One region of the Undibacterium sp. SXout7W genome, then DNA from elsewhere that is predicted to be linked to it. Evidence: predicted binding sites of a transcription regulator. Region 1 holds the regulator's gene; each other region holds the start of a gene.
The links. Region 1 encodes sigma-54, which starts transcription at its own class of promoters, with help from an activator protein. Its sites were predicted from a motif close to TGGCANGNAANCTGCTTT; they were not measured.

Region 1 (5,055 bases):
GTGCTGGTCAATCACGTTGCGTTGCGCTGCCAGTTTGCTGTCCGCAGGCGCAGCCTGATCTGCAAATGTCGCTGCAAATGTGCGGATCGTATGGCGGATATCGGTGCGATTGGTGCTATCGGTGGTTTCCAGCAGTTGCATCAGGGCGGGTAACTCTGCTGTCGGAATAAACACGTCGGCCAGACCAGCATACAGCGCATCGGCTGCCCCGATGATTTCACCCGTCAGCCCCAGATAAGTGCCAATTTGTCCTGGCGTGCGCGACAGAAAATAGCCGCCGCCGACGTCAGGGAATAAACCGATATTCACCTCCGGCATCGCCATCTTGGTACGCTCAGTCACAATGCGCAGACCACAATCCGAACCAGCCTGGGCAATACCCATCCCACCGCCCATGACGACGCCATTCATCAGTGCAATATACGGCTTCGGATAAAAATGAATGACATGATTCAGCGCATATTCTTCAGTGAAAAAATCTTCCAGCAAAGCACTGTCGCCTGTCGGGGTTGCTGTACCTACATCGTAGAAAAAACGAATATCACCACCGGCGCAAAATGCTTTTTCACTGCTGCTGTAAATGAAGACAGCATTCACTTCGTCATTGTCTCGCCATTGCAACAGACTTTCAGTGATTGTACGTACCATGTCCAGCGATAAGGAGTTCAGTGCCTTCGGGCGATCCAGCATGATAAAGCCGATTTTGTTCCGGATAGAGGTGTGTACGTATTCGCTCATGAAAAATACCGTTGAGTAGTGTAGAGACAGACATTCTAACGTTGACGATCATCCTCGTCACGCGATTGCAGAGATCGCAAAAAAGGACGCAATATTGCGTCCTTTTTAAGTCTTCCCTAACCGCAGAAATTATGAGGCAGAGGCCGGATCAGGAATGTGCTTGATGGCATCATGCTGATGGTCCTGAATTTTATCTTTGTGTTTGATCACCTGACGATCAAGTTTGTCGATCAGGGTATCAATGGCAGAATACAGATCATGCGACAGACTTTCTACGTGGATATCTTTACCGCTGATGTGCAGGTTAATGTCCGCTTTATGTCGTTTTTCTTTCTCCCGGAGCTTATCGACCGTCAGAATAACGGCAATATCAATGACTTGGTCGAAGTGGCGCCGGATGCGTTCCAGCTTGGTATGTACATATTCACGAATTGCAGGAGTAACTTCGACGTGATGTCCACTGATGGTGAGATTCATACTGTGCTCCTATGGTGATGTTACTTGCTATAACGATGCGCTCATTTCATCGGAATTATTTTGAGCTAAATCATATATAGCAATTCAAACCGTGATTACAAGGACTACTTACAAAGATTTTCGCAAACTGACTGGTGGTATTTTGAGGGCTTCACGGTATTTGGCAACTGTCCTTCGGGCAATTACCATGCCCTGTTCACCCAGCATGTCTGCAATTTTACTGTCAGAGAGTGGGCTTTTCTGGTCTTCTGCTCCTATCAACTGCTTGATGAGTGCACGTATCGCGGTGGAAGATGCTTCGCCTCCTGTTTCCGTCGCGACATGGCTGCCGAAAAAATACTTCAACTCAAACATCCCATGCGGCGTCAGCATGTATTTCTGAGTCGTTACGCGAGAAATAGTGCTCTCGTGTAATCCTAGTGTATCAGCTATTTCGCGCAAAACAAGGGGGCGCATGGCAACAGCACCGTGAGTAAAAAAGTTGCGTTGTCTTTCCACTATCGCTTGTGCAACGCGCAAAATAGTATCAAAACGTTGCCGCATATTTTTGATCAGCCAGCGTGCCTCCTGCAATTGCGAACCCATGCCGGTTTCACCACGATTTTGTTTCATGATGTTGGCGTACATGCTGCTGACGCGCAGCTTTGGCATGACATCCTGATTCAGTAACACTTGCCAGCCATTGCCTGATTTTTTGACGATGACATCGGGTACGACGAAATCGGAATCCGTTTCTGCAAATACAGCACCAGGACGTGGTTTGCATTGGCGTATCACGGTCTGGGCCTCGCGCAAATCTTCGTCATCGCAATCGAGAAGTTTTTTTAGTTTGTTGAAATCCCGCTGGGCGAAAAGAGTGAGTTGTGTTTCTACAATCTGCAATGCCAGGCGACGCGTGACAAAGGCGATTTTGGGCATGCGTTTGATCTGCAATGCCAGACATTCCGCAGGTGTACGGGCACCGACACCCGGTGGATCAAAACTTTGCAGCATGGACAGTGCAAACGAGAGTTCTTCCAGTTCGACACCAAGTTCCAGCGGCAAACTGGCATGAATTTCTTCCAGCGTTTCGATCAGATAACCGTTGTCATCTATTGCATCGATAATCAGTTCAAGCAGCGCCCGATCACGTGGCTCGCGCAGATTCAGTCGCATCTGCTCCTGTAAATGCTCATGCAGTGTCGTGTGAGCAGATTCCAGTTGTGAACGGCCTTCGTCTTCTTCAGATGAATGCCCGCCCTGAGGCACGTCATCAAAGCTCCAGTCGTTATCGCTGGCACTGACGGCATCATTGATCGGGGCCGTATCGGCATCGCCACCAGCATCACTTGCAGCAGGCGCGTGCTCGTCTGTATTGCCTGTTGTTTGCATGCCAGCATCGGCATTCGTATTGTTGCTGGAAATGGCGCCATCTGCCAGCAGGCGTACGGCGTTGTCGAGTGGATCGTCGACACGTTCAAGCAAAGGATTCTCTACCAGAAGAGTTTCCAGTTCCTGATGAAGCTCCAGCGTCGACAATTGCAGTAATCGGATGGATTGCTGCAATTGTGGCGTCAGTGCCAGATGTTGTGAGGTACGTAGTTGCAGGCTTTGTTTCATGATGATTCCCGTCACATGCGGAAATGCTCTCCCAGATAGACCCGACGCACTGACTCATTTTGAATAATGTCATCTGGCTTACCGCTGGCCAGCACTGCGCCTTGATTGATGATGTAAGCGTGATCGCAGATTCCCAGCGTTTCACGCACATTGTGGTCAGTGATCAGCACACCTATACGACGTTCTTTGAGAAACCCCACGATACGTTGAATCTCAATCACGGCAATCGGATCGACGCCGGCAAACGGTTCATCCAGCAACACAAAACGTGGATTGGTTGCCAGTGCGCGGGCAATTTCCACGCGGCGACGTTCGCCTCCGGAAAGTGACAACGCCTGATTTTCACGAATTTTTTCGATTTGTAAATCAGCCAGCAAATTATTCAGACGCTGGTCGATTTCTCGACTATTTAAAAATTTTCCTTGCTCGTCTTTTTGCAATTCCAGTACCGCACGAATGTTATCTTCGACAGATAATTTCCGGAATACCGATGCTTCTTGCGGCAAATATGATAATCCCAGCGTGGCGCGCTGGTGGATCGGCAGGTGAGAAATATCCGTGCCATTGATGAGTATCTCGCCGGCATCGGAAGGAACCAGCCCGACGATCATATAAAACGAGGTGGTTTTACCGGCACCATTGGGACCCAGCAGGCCAACGACTTCTCCGCTCTTTACTTGCAGCGATACATCGCGCACCACTTGCCTCGCACCATAGCGTTTTTGCAGGCCTTGAATGATCAGGGTACTGTCGTTCACAGTCATCTCAGTTCACCTGTTTTTCTGGCTTTGGTTGCAATGTCAGCTTGATACGACCACCGCCCGGAATTTGTTGACCGCTGCTGGAGTTAGTGCCGATGAAGACATCGTTTTTACTGTCATAAGATAAAAATTCACCTTCCTGTTCCTGGGTGACTTTTTTTCCTTCCAGATATTTGACACGGGCTCTGGTGATGAATTTGACCAGCTCAGTTTTTTCATCGTATTCAGCACGTTCTGCTTCACCTTCTATCCATAAGTCCGGCCCGCCATCGCGTTTCTGACGAAAGGTAATAGTGGCACCTGGTTTGCCGTAGAGCGTTGCGTGCTGATGGCCGTCAGCGGCTTCGGTGACGACAGCACGCTCGGCTTTGACGATCAATGTACCGCGTGTCAGCTTGACATCGCCTGTCAGGGTGACGATATTTTTTTTACCATCACTGATAGAGTGTTCTGCTTCAATATTGGTTTCTTTGAGGCTGTCAGCTCTTTCGGCGTGGGCACTGCCGAACAGCAAAACACTGCTGGCGAGTATGCTCAGCAGTTGCCGGTATCGTTGACCAGCTTGTTTGTCTGCAACAGAGAGGGAGATATTCTGCAAGCGCATGGTGTGCTCTTTCTATTCTCTGGAATGTTGTGGGATGAGCGCTTTGCCAGATTTTTTCAGGCGTACGCGTACTTTGCTCATCAGTTGCATTTGTTGTGTGGCGTTATTCGCCAGCATACCTATCGCATTGGTTTCTGCATTGGCGGTGAGAATATTGACTGCCTTATCTGTCTTGATGATGTCGTCATCCGGCAATAGCATCAGATAGTCTGTCTGTAACTGCAAATAATGGGAATTCGGGCTTTCAGGGCGCTCCATGCTGACGTTGTCATATAAATGCACGACGTCATGTTCACGTTGTGGTGTGATCTCAGCGTTTTTTTCTTCTATGACAGCCTTGTCAGCACGAATGTGAACAGGCGTTTTTTCTTCATCAAAACTATTGATGCGTGGTTGCAGAATTTCAAAGCTGTCGGATTTCGGCAGATGAATCAGTCTGTCACCGGTGATGTGATAGTTGGGATTGTTGCTATTGGACAGGCGGATAAAGTTAAATTTTTCCACATAATAATCCGGCTCACTGCGCACCGAGGATTTATTCTGTTCGTCTTCACCCGAGCGGCGTAATACTTCCATCATCCAGAAACTGCCGAGCGCCACCACAGCCAGCAAAACAACGCCTAGCCAGATGCGGAAACGATCTGCAGTCAAGAGTGGTTTCATGATAAAAATTCTGCCAGAGCCTGATCGTATTTCCCCTGTGCCTGCAAGATAAAATCACAGACTTCGCGCGCTGCGCCTTTGCCGCCAGATTGGGTTGTCACATAATGAACCCGCTGACGTACTTCGAGATGGCCATTGGGCACACTGGCAGCAAATCCGACGCGTGTCAGCACCGGTAAATCGATCACATCATCACCGATGAAGCCACAGGCC
Region 2 (5,055 bases), on a different contig from region 1:
CTCCGGGGTATCTGTCAAAACGAGGGCGTCCGAAATGTCTGGCAGACTTAACCAGCCATGACTGTCTGCTATATCGCGATCGGAATCAGACCTTTGGTGTCTGGCGCATGTCGGGGCCGAATGGTCTGGAGTCAACCAAGGTCACAGGCCCCATGGGGTCGAATCATGCTGATATCGTGTTGAATTGGGCGTTGGAAGGACGTGGCATCATTTTACTTGCCAGTTGGGACGTTGCCGCTTTGCTCAATAGCGGCAAGTTAGAACGGGTACTACCGGATTATCACCAGCCAGCCGATATTTGGGCAGTAACACCTGCGCGGCTTGATACATCCACCAAATTAAGAATCTGCACGCAATTCCTGATCAGTCACCTGCGACAAGGTCCGCATGCGGTTAATACTTCTATACGCTGAACGGATCAAAGCATCACGGTAGATGCTGTCGCTGATGAATGACAGCATCCGGCACACATATAGCGTAGTAGTACGCTGATGAACAAACGATCAAAATCAAACGGGTTGAATTTTCCGATAGATAGTATTGCGTGATACACCCAGTGCACGCGCAGTCGCAGACACGTTACCGCTATGTGCTTCCAGCGCTTTCTGTATCACTGATAACTCCACGTCTTCCAGCGTGCTGCCACTGCTGACGGCAGTTTCGGTCACGACTTTACTGTTACTCGTCTGAATCAAGGCAACATCTTCCAGGAAGTCGTCAGGCAGATGTTCCATTCTGATTTCATGATCATCGCCAGCCATCACCATGGCAGTACGCAATAAATTGGTCAACTGACGGAAATTACCTGGCCAGTTGTGTGCACGGAACATACGCATGATTTCTGGAGCAATGACGTAGCGATGACCATTACCCTCTGCCAGCAATAACTTTTCGATCACCACCTCAAGATCAGTACGTTCCCGCAAAGGAGGTAATTTAACCACCAGCCCATTCATACGATAATAAAGATCGTCCCGGAACTGATTTTTTGCGATCATCTCCCGCAAATTACGGTTAGTTGCGCAAGTCAGCGCCACATTCACGGGTATCGATTTAGTACTACCCAAAGGGGTGACCATACGTTCTTGAAGTACACGCAATAATCTGGCCTGTAAATTCAGGGGCATATCACCGATTTCATCCAAAAACAGCGACCCACCATTCGCTTGCAGAATCTTCCCGATACTGCCCTTCTTGCGCGCACCGGTAAATGCGCCATCCTCGTAACCAAATAATTCAGATTCGATCAGATTTTCTGGAATAGAGGCGCAGTTGACGGCAACAAAAGGACCATCTTTGCGTGGTGAATCATTATGTATCGCCTGAGCCAGCAACTCCTTGCCTGTCCCTGTTTCACCAGTGACCAAAATAGAAATATCGCGACCGATTACTTTTTTCAGTTTATCAATCACAATCGCCACCTGCTCGTCACCTGTATTCAGATAACGCAGACTCGACAACCGGGTTTTCGTCTGTGCGGATGCCGCTTGCTGCGCCTGAGTAGCGCCGTTGGCATCCTTCTCACGAACGTTGTCCATCGTGTGCTGAAAATTTTTGTTCGATACACGCAAATCGCTACATTTGCCATAAACTCGCACGCCGCTATGCAAACACAAGCTTAGTAAACCGGGAGACGACGTCCGGTAGTGATCAAATAAAGACGAGATCGGCAAGCCAAATAAAGAACTGAACGTATGCGTCTGTAATGCCGACATGGGCAATCCCAACTGGAATAAACCACTTCGACTCGCTGACAAAAACTGACCACCGGGGGTAAAACAAGCGATCCCCTCCATCAAGGTTCCCAAAAATTCCGGACGGCTATGGAAATGGATTTTGATCGAATCCTGAAACGATGAAGCAAACAGCTGGTTTTCTATCATCTGTGCTGACATGCGTACCAGTGCCATGGTGTGACGATGAAAATTATGCTGGTCACCAGTAACGTCAAGTACACCAATGACATTGCCAATCACATCGAAAATCGGGGCAGCAGAGCAAGTAAGAAACCGGTTTGCTTCCAGATAATGTTGATCTGCATGAATAATCGTCGGCGCCTTTTCTGCAATAGCAGTGCCAATAGCATTGGTACCTTTGCTCTGCTCAGACCACGCAACACCTGGATTCAAAGCAACCCTGTCAGCCTTTTCTAAAAAATCAGCGTCACCCAGTGTATGAAGAATCCGTCCATTCACATCCGTCAATATCACCATATTGTGTGTATTGATGATTTGCTCATACAGGGTTTCCATCACGGGAGCAGCATGAGTATGTAATACCCGGTTTTGCTCAAGTAACAAAGCAAGATCACTTTTACCCAGTGAGCCAAAGTCCGGCTCGGCACTTCTGGGAATGCCGTAACTTTCTGATCGCTGATGTGCTTGTTCTATTGTCATACCATCTGCTGACGCAGGAAATGTGCCAAGTTGAGCGATGGTCTTGTGCGCTGATACCTTGCCGACATTGAGCGGGACTCCTTGATTAAACTGGCTACCCATGAATTGTCTCCCTGATGAAATAACGAGTTCTTAGGTGACTCGTTTTTAGTCTGATTTATATTCTTTTTTATCAACGATGCTTCTGATCAGCATTCTGGTTTGTCTCGAAATGCAACACTGTTCAGAATTGAAACACGTATTTTCGAATAAAACTTCTATTTATAAGTATGGTATTACATGGCACGTAGTTTGCGTTAGCTCAATTATCTATTTTTTAAATAAGGTAATGAAAAATGAAAACTGCAAAGACCATCCTCATCTCCCGCCTGGCTATCGCTCTCTCCTGCACATTCAGTGCACTGGCATTTGCTCATGGCGACGTTACTCCACAATCCGTTGATACCAAAACATTACCTACACTCGGTGAACAATGGCGCGAGGAAAATCCTTACAGAAGCAATAAAGAAGCCATCCGTGTGGGTGATTCCGCATTCGCACAAAACTGCGCCCGTTGTCATGGTCTGCAAGCGGTATCCGGTGGAATTGCTCCTGACCTGCGCATGCTTGATCGTGACTGCCTGACGCAAAAAGATGAGAACAAAAAGAAGGCTTGCTTCAAAGAAGTCGATGGATATTTTTCCATGTCAGCACGCCGTGGCAAAACTCGTAACGGCGCAGTCTACATGCCACCATTTGAAGGCATTCTGAATCAGGAGGCCATCTGGTCAATCAAAGCTTATCTGGAAACAGTTCGTATCATGCCAGCTGTCGCCAACGCACAACCTGCCGCTGCACAACCGGCCTCAAAATCAGCCTCGACAGAAAAAACATCCACCAAGAAAAAACTGTAATTAAAGAAAGTAAAAATCATGTCTATTTTTTCCATATCTGCAGCGAAACGAATCAGCTTTTTTTGCACCTGTCTGTTGGCGTTAATGATGGTGACTCCGGCGCATGCTGATATGGAGAAAATCATGAAATCGGGCGTCTTGCGCGTTGCGGTGTACGATGATTTTCATCCGTTTTCAATCCGCGTCAAAGGTGACAATGCCGGACAAGGAATTGATATTGATATTGCCGCTGCGCTCGCAAAAAAGTTAGATCTGAAACTTGCATTATTACCCTTCCCTCCGGGTGAAGGACTCAATGATGACTTACGCAATATGGTCTGGAAAGGCCACTATCTTGGCTATGGCCCGGCCGATCTGTTAATACATGTTCCCGTAGATATGCAATTGATGCGAGAAAACCCGCAGGTCACCATTTTTGCTCCGTATCATACGGAAACCGTCAGACTGGTACGCAATATTGCTTCAGTGCCCCAATTCAATGGATTACCTTCTATGGCTGGTAAAAAAATTGGCGTCGAAAAAGTCTCTATCGGTGCGGTGGTATTACTCGGCGAAGAGGACGGCAGATACCGCAATGATGTGAAGATATTTACGACACCAATTGAAGCACTCGAAAAACTGAAAGCAGGTGAGCTCGATGGCGTTCTGGCAAACCGTTCTGAAATTGAATCAGTTTTGCATGATGATCCCCGTTTTGAAATGAGCGAGGTCGCTTTTCAGCGACTGCCAAGAAAAGGTTGGACGATAGGCATGGCTGTTAAAAAAGATAATCAAGAACTGGCATCTCGCTTACAAGCAGCAATGAACGACTTATTTGCATCTGGTGAAATGCTACGTATCTTTGCCAAACATCATGTACAGATCGTCAAGCCATAGAATGAAATCACGATTGCCAATGCTGTTGCTGATGCGGATACTGCAATGTCTTTCGTTGATACTGGTGGCAATCGCAACTGCGAATCAAGTCAACGCAGGAATCATGACTCATGATGCAATGAGCAAACACTTTCCTGCGCCTTATATCATCGGCGAAAAAGAAAAAGAGATGCCAGTCTGGCCTATTTTTAAAAAAAATATGACCTCGACCGATCTGGTCGCCTATGCATTTGAATCAATTGATTTCGCACCGGTACCTGGATTTTCCGGCGTACCGATGAATCTGTTGATAGCGCTCGATACCAAAGGAACATTTCTCGATGTACAAGTGTTGTCGCATCATGAGCCAGTATTTTTAGATGGTTTAGGCGAAGCGCCCATGCGGGCATTTGTTCATCAGTACAACAATTTATCACTGAAACAAAATATCAAAATTACGACGCATGGCATGAGTGCTTCTCGTCAGGAAGGCGCGAACGTTTATTTGGACGGCGTATCAAAAGCAACTGCATCTGTCCGCATTATCAATCAGAGTGCCTTATCCTCTGCACTGAAAGTCGCCCGCAAAAAACTGGGATTTGCCGAGGGACGCGATCCCGATCTGATCGCACGCATCAAATCTGACTCCGCAGACAACATTCCCGTCTCAGACCTGTATCAGCGCGGGCTGATACAGACTGTGACAATGAATAACAAAGAGATAGAAAAACTATTTCAAGGCTCAGAAGGTGCAGGACTTGACCCGATTGCTTTACGCACACCGGAAGCAAATTTCATTGACATGGAATTGAGCTACGTTTCTGTTCCCGCAATAGGTCGCAGCCTGCTGGGAGAAAAGGGCTGGGCAAGTCTTCAGAACAGACTAGAACCTGGCGACCATGCATTGATGT
Region 3 (5,055 bases), on a different contig from region 1:
AATGACCATGCGAGATACTTTGCTATCGTCAACGATTAATAATTTTTTCATAAAATTGCTGTTATATCGGTGTCTGGGCTGGTTAAGGAGGAAGGTAAAAGGTGCATCGAATGCGGCATTGAATGGTGTATCTAATGGTATGCTTAACGATGTATTAACTATGTATTAACGATTTATCAAATAGTGTGACTGGCAGTGTATCTAATGGTAAGCCTAAGAGCGAATGAATGCTTTGAAGGAGATCACTATTTTTATTGCTTGTTCTTAAGCTTATCGGTTCGCTGGTTGATTCCGTAGATTCTGTTGATTATTCAGCAGCTGTTTTTAGCAGGCATCTCAAGTCCGGAGTGCACTCAGTATGTGCTCAGTACATGCTCAGATTGATATGGTCCAAATAATTTGTTGGTATTCTACCTTACTGCGTTACGAAAATAACTTTCGCCAGAACGATGATTATGTTAACGATTGTTTTTTTAGGCGCCTCCAAAGGGTGGTACGGCTGATTCCCAGATGGCTTGCAGCGGCGTCGCGATTATTGTCATATTTCTGCATCACTGCTTCGAGTGATTCATCTAAAACAACATGCGCCTTATCTGGCAGTTCCATGTTGACCGATAAGGCAGTAGTCAGCTCTGGTAAGGTCCTCTGAACAAAACCGGGGTTGAGTGCCTGCAGCGGTTCTGCCGCCAGAAATAACGCCAATCGCTCCATCATGTTGCGCATTTCACGCACATTCCCAGGCCAGGCATATTGTTGCAAACTATTGGCACAGGTGGCAATTTCTGCGTGCAGATTCACATGCGGTCTTGATCCCAGCGATGCCAGTGCATGTTTGAGGCACCATTCCGCCAGCGGTAATACATCCTCGGGGCGCTCGCGTAACGAGGGTAAATGCAAGCGCAGTACTGCCAGACGATAAAACAAATCTGAGCGAAAACGACCATCTCTGCTGCGCGCATCAAGATCGCAATGGGTTGCACAAATGATACGCACATCAATCGGGATCGGACGTATGCCACCAACGCGCACCACTTCACGTTCTTCCAGTACCCGCAATAAACGGGTTTGCAGATTGATTGGCATTTCGCCAATCTCATCCAGAAACAATGTACCGCGATGAGCGGCTTCAAACAGCCCGGCATGGCCGCCACGCCGTGATCCGGTGAACGCGCCTTCTTCGTAGCCGAACAGCTCGGACTCCAGTAAAGATTCTGCAATAGCGCCACAATTCACAGCGACAAACGGATGGCGCGCACGCGGACTTTCGCGATGTATGGCCTGTGCTGCCAGTTCTTTGCCGGTACCTGTTTCACCCTGCAACAGCACCGTTGCAGGGGAACGGGCAAACAGGGAAATCGCTTTGCGTAGTTCTTGCATGGCGACAGAATCCCCCCGCAGATCATTCAGTCCATGTTTGGTACGCAAGGATTCTGCTGCCGGATGATGCCTGCCCCGGGCAGATTCCAGTCGTGTCAGACGTGCGATTTCCAGTGCGTCTTCAAAGGACTGGCGTATCGACTCCGCAGAGTACATGAAAATTCCGGTGAGCCCGGCTTCTTCTGCCAGATCGGTGATCAGCCCTGCGCCAACAATCGCCTCAATCCCCAGCGTTTTTAATTCCCGAATTTGCGCGCGTGCGTCTTCTTCGGTGACATAAGTGCGTTGTTCCAGTTCGAAACCAAACGTGGTTTTAAAATCCACCAGTTCCGGCATGGTTTCCTGGTAGGTGATCAGGCCAATTTTTGGTGACACCCGGCGCGCCCGCGCGAGTGCCTGCATGACATCAAAGCCGCTGGCTTTAGCGATGACGACCGGAATAGGCAAGCGGCTTTTCAGATAGGCGCCATTCGAGCCGGCGGCAATCACCGCGTCACAGTGTTCGGTTTGCAGACGTTCCCGCAAATACTGGGCGGCTTCTTCGAACCCCATATGAATCGGTTCGATGTCAGCGCTGACATCGTATTCCACCATGATGTCCCGGAACATATCGAACAGGCGTGAAATGGACACAGTCCAGATGACGGGTTTGTCGCTGCTGTCTCGGGGGGATGGATGATGTTTCATAATTTGTTTATGTTTATTTCATGTTTCACATTGAAACATCATTATGAAACATTTGATAGTCTTTGTGTTGTCACAAATCAGAGAAATAATCAATTAAGTCTATGATTTATAAGCATCTTCTGGAATATGGCGAGTCGGGCAGCAAGCCTGGCACACTGATTGCAATAGCATGGGCAACACGTAGCAGAACGTAGCAGAACAGAACATTTTTTGTGACAGACCCACATTGAAAGGTATTCGCGACATGAGCAATTACTCCGCAGGCGCAGCTTTCCGTAAAGCAATGCAGGAAGAATCCCCGTTACAGGTGGTTGGTGCGATCAACGCAAACCACGCTTTGCTGGCCAAACGTGCTGGCTTCAAGGCTATTTATCTGTCTGGTGGCGGTGTTGCTGCCGGTTCTCTGGGTTTGCCAGATCTGGGTATTTCCAATCTGGACGACGTGCTGACCGATGTGCGTCGTATTACTGACGTGTGCGACTTGCCGTTGCTGGTCGATGTGGATACCGGTTTTGGTTCTTCCGCCTTCAATGTGGCACGTACCGTGAAATCGATGATCAAGTTCGGCGCGGCAGCGATGCACATCGAAGATCAGGTTGGCGCTAAACGTTGCGGCCATCGCCCGAATAAAGAAATCGTCACCAAGCAGGAAATGGTTGATCGTATCAAAGCCGCTGTTGATGCGCGTACTGACGAAAACTTCGTGATCATGGCGCGTACCGATGCGCTGGCAGTAGAAGGGCTGGAATCTGCCATTGATCGTGCTCAGGCATGTGTCGAAGCCGGTGCCGACATGATTTTCCCGGAAGCGATTACTGAACTGGCGATGTACAAACAGTTCGCCAGCGCTGTCAAAGTACCTATTCTGGCCAACATTACAGAATTCGGCGCGACACCGTTGTATTCCGTCGAAGAACTGGCTGCGGTGGATGTCGGTTTGGTGCTGTATCCATTGTCTGCGTTCCGCGCGATGAACAAAGCTGCTGAAAACGTCTACACCGCGATTCGTCGTGATGGTTCACAAAAGAACGTGGTCGATACGATGCAAACCCGGATGGAATTGTACGAACGCATCAACTATCACGATTTTGAGCAAAAACTGGATGCCTTGTTTGCGCAGCAAAAAAAATAAATTGAATGCGGCTCATGGGTACCGAAAGGTATTCATGAGTATGGATGAGCATTGATGGATGCCGAATATTCAAGGTGAATCTTCAGCGTCAGACAATATCAAGCGGCATACAAGATGTATGCATGATCAGTACAAATATTTAGCCCGATAACCGATAAAAACACATACTCCCCCTTATTTTTTAATAAATCGTCTTATAGTCCACGGATTTAAAGGCTTATAAAAAATACTGAGGGGAGTATATTTAACATCATTTTAGGAGAACAGCATGACTGAAGCAGTTTCTTTCAAACCAAAAAAATCTGTTGCCTTGTCCGGCGTCACCGCTGGCAATACTGCATTGTGTACCGTTGGTAAAACCGGTAACGATTTGCACTACCGTGGCTACGACATCCTGGATGTCGCTGATGCTTGCGAATTTGAAGAAATCGCCCATTTGCTGGTACACGGAAAACTGCCAACAGCAGCCGAACTCAGCGCTTATAAAACTAAACTCAAGGCGTTGCGCGGCTTGCCGGCAAATCTGAAAGCAGCGCTTGAGGCATTGCCAGCATCATCCCATCCTATGGACGTGATGCGTACCGGCGTTTCCGTACTTGGTTGCGTATTGCCAGAAAAAGATGATCACAACACACCAGGCGCACGCGACATTGCAGATCGCCTGATGGCATCGTTGGGTTCCATGCTGTTGTACTGGTACCACTTCAGCCATAACGGCAAGCGTATTGAAGTGGAAACCGACGATGAGTCGATTGGCGGCCATTTCCTGCACTTGCTGCACGGCGCGAAACCAAGCGCTTCATGGGAAAAAGCCATGCACACTTCCCTGATTCTGTACGCAGAACACGAATTCAATGCATCAACATTCACCGGCCGCGTCATTGCGGGCACTGGCTCCGACATGCATTCGGCGATTACAGGCGCAATCGGTGCATTGCGTGGTCCTAAACACGGTGGCGCGAACGAAGTTGCGTTCGAAATCCAGAAGCGTTACGACAACCCTGACGAAGCAGAAGCCGACATCAAAAAACGCGTTGAGAACAAAGAAGTAGTGATCGGCTTCGGTCATCCTGTGTACACGATTTCCGATCCACGTAACAAAGTGATCAAAGAAGTAGCGCGCAATTTATCGATAGAAGCAGGATCAACCAAAATGTTTGATATCGCCGAGCGTCTGGAAACAGTCATGTGGGACATCAAAAAAATGTTCCCGAACCTGGACTGGTTCTCCGCGGTGTCTTATCACATGATGGGCGTACCAACTGCTATGTTTACACCACTGTTCGTGATCGCACGTACTTCTGGCTGGGCTGCGCATATCATCGAGCAGCGTATCGACAACAAGATCATTCGTCCAAGCGCCAACTATGTGGGCCCTGAAGATCTGACATTCGTACCAATCAACGATCGTAAGTAATTGGTCATTTGTAATCGATCATTTTAATTTGTCTGACATGCGTTGATGAGCAGAGCAATCTGAGTACACAATTAGTACAAAATCAGTACAACATCTGTACAAGATAGGTACACATCATCAACGCAGAAAAGTGCGTATAGCAGCGTGCAGACAACGCCGGTGTTCGTAGCGCTTTGCTACCTTCTTCCGGCGCTGTTTGTGCTACTGATGAAACAGACTGCCACGCGTTCCGCTCCCAGAACATCCATTATTCCTGAATAAGCCATGAACACTGCAAACCGCAAACCACTCCCCGGCACCCAACTGGATTTTTTCGACGCCCGTGCGGCAGTCGATGCGATTCAACCCGGTGCTTACGACAAACTGCCCTACACCTCACGCGTACTGGCTGAAAATCTGGTGCGTCGTTGCGATCCGGCGACCCTGACTGATTCTCTGAAAC

Region 2: the regulator sigma-54 is predicted to act here: its motif matches at 2,677-2,694, upstream of pedF (cytochrome c-550 PedF).
Region 3: the regulator sigma-54 is predicted to act here: its motif matches at 2,213-2,230, upstream of prpB (methylisocitrate lyase).

What each region holds. Positions count from the first base shown of each region.
Region 1 covers NZ_JBMPPF010000009.1:111,450-116,504, reverse strand. The annotation lists gene ACO0LB_RS10720 (enoyl-CoA hydratase/isomerase family protein) at 1-738, opposite strand, end outside; gene hpf (ribosome hibernation-promoting factor, HPF/YfiA family) at 868-1,215, opposite strand; gene ACO0LB_RS10710 (RNA polymerase factor sigma-54) at 1,324-2,814, opposite strand; gene lptB (LPS export ABC transporter ATP-binding protein) at 2,826-3,578, opposite strand; gene lptA (lipopolysaccharide transport periplasmic protein LptA) at 3,580-4,179, opposite strand; gene lptC (LPS export ABC transporter periplasmic protein LptC) at 4,192-4,842, opposite strand; gene ACO0LB_RS10690 (KdsC family phosphatase) at 4,839-5,055, opposite strand, start outside.
Region 2 covers NZ_JBMPPF010000010.1:137,242-142,296, forward strand. The annotation lists gene ACO0LB_RS11590 (LysR substrate-binding domain-containing protein) at 1-413, shown strand, start outside; gene ACO0LB_RS11595 (sigma-54-dependent Fis family transcriptional regulator) at 510-2,396, opposite strand; gene pedF (cytochrome c-550 PedF) at 2,732-3,289, shown strand; gene ACO0LB_RS11605 (substrate-binding periplasmic protein) at 3,308-4,165, shown strand; gene ACO0LB_RS11610 (4Fe-4S binding protein) at 4,167-5,055, shown strand, end outside.
Region 3 covers NZ_JBMPPF010000025.1:32,182-37,236, reverse strand. The annotation lists gene ACO0LB_RS19065 (response regulator transcription factor) at 1-51, opposite strand, end outside; gene prpR (propionate catabolism operon regulatory protein PrpR) at 454-2,064, opposite strand; gene prpB (methylisocitrate lyase) at 2,309-3,196, shown strand; gene prpC (bifunctional 2-methylcitrate synthase/citrate synthase) at 3,465-4,613, shown strand; gene acnD (Fe/S-dependent 2-methylisocitrate dehydratase AcnD) at 4,878-5,055, shown strand, end outside.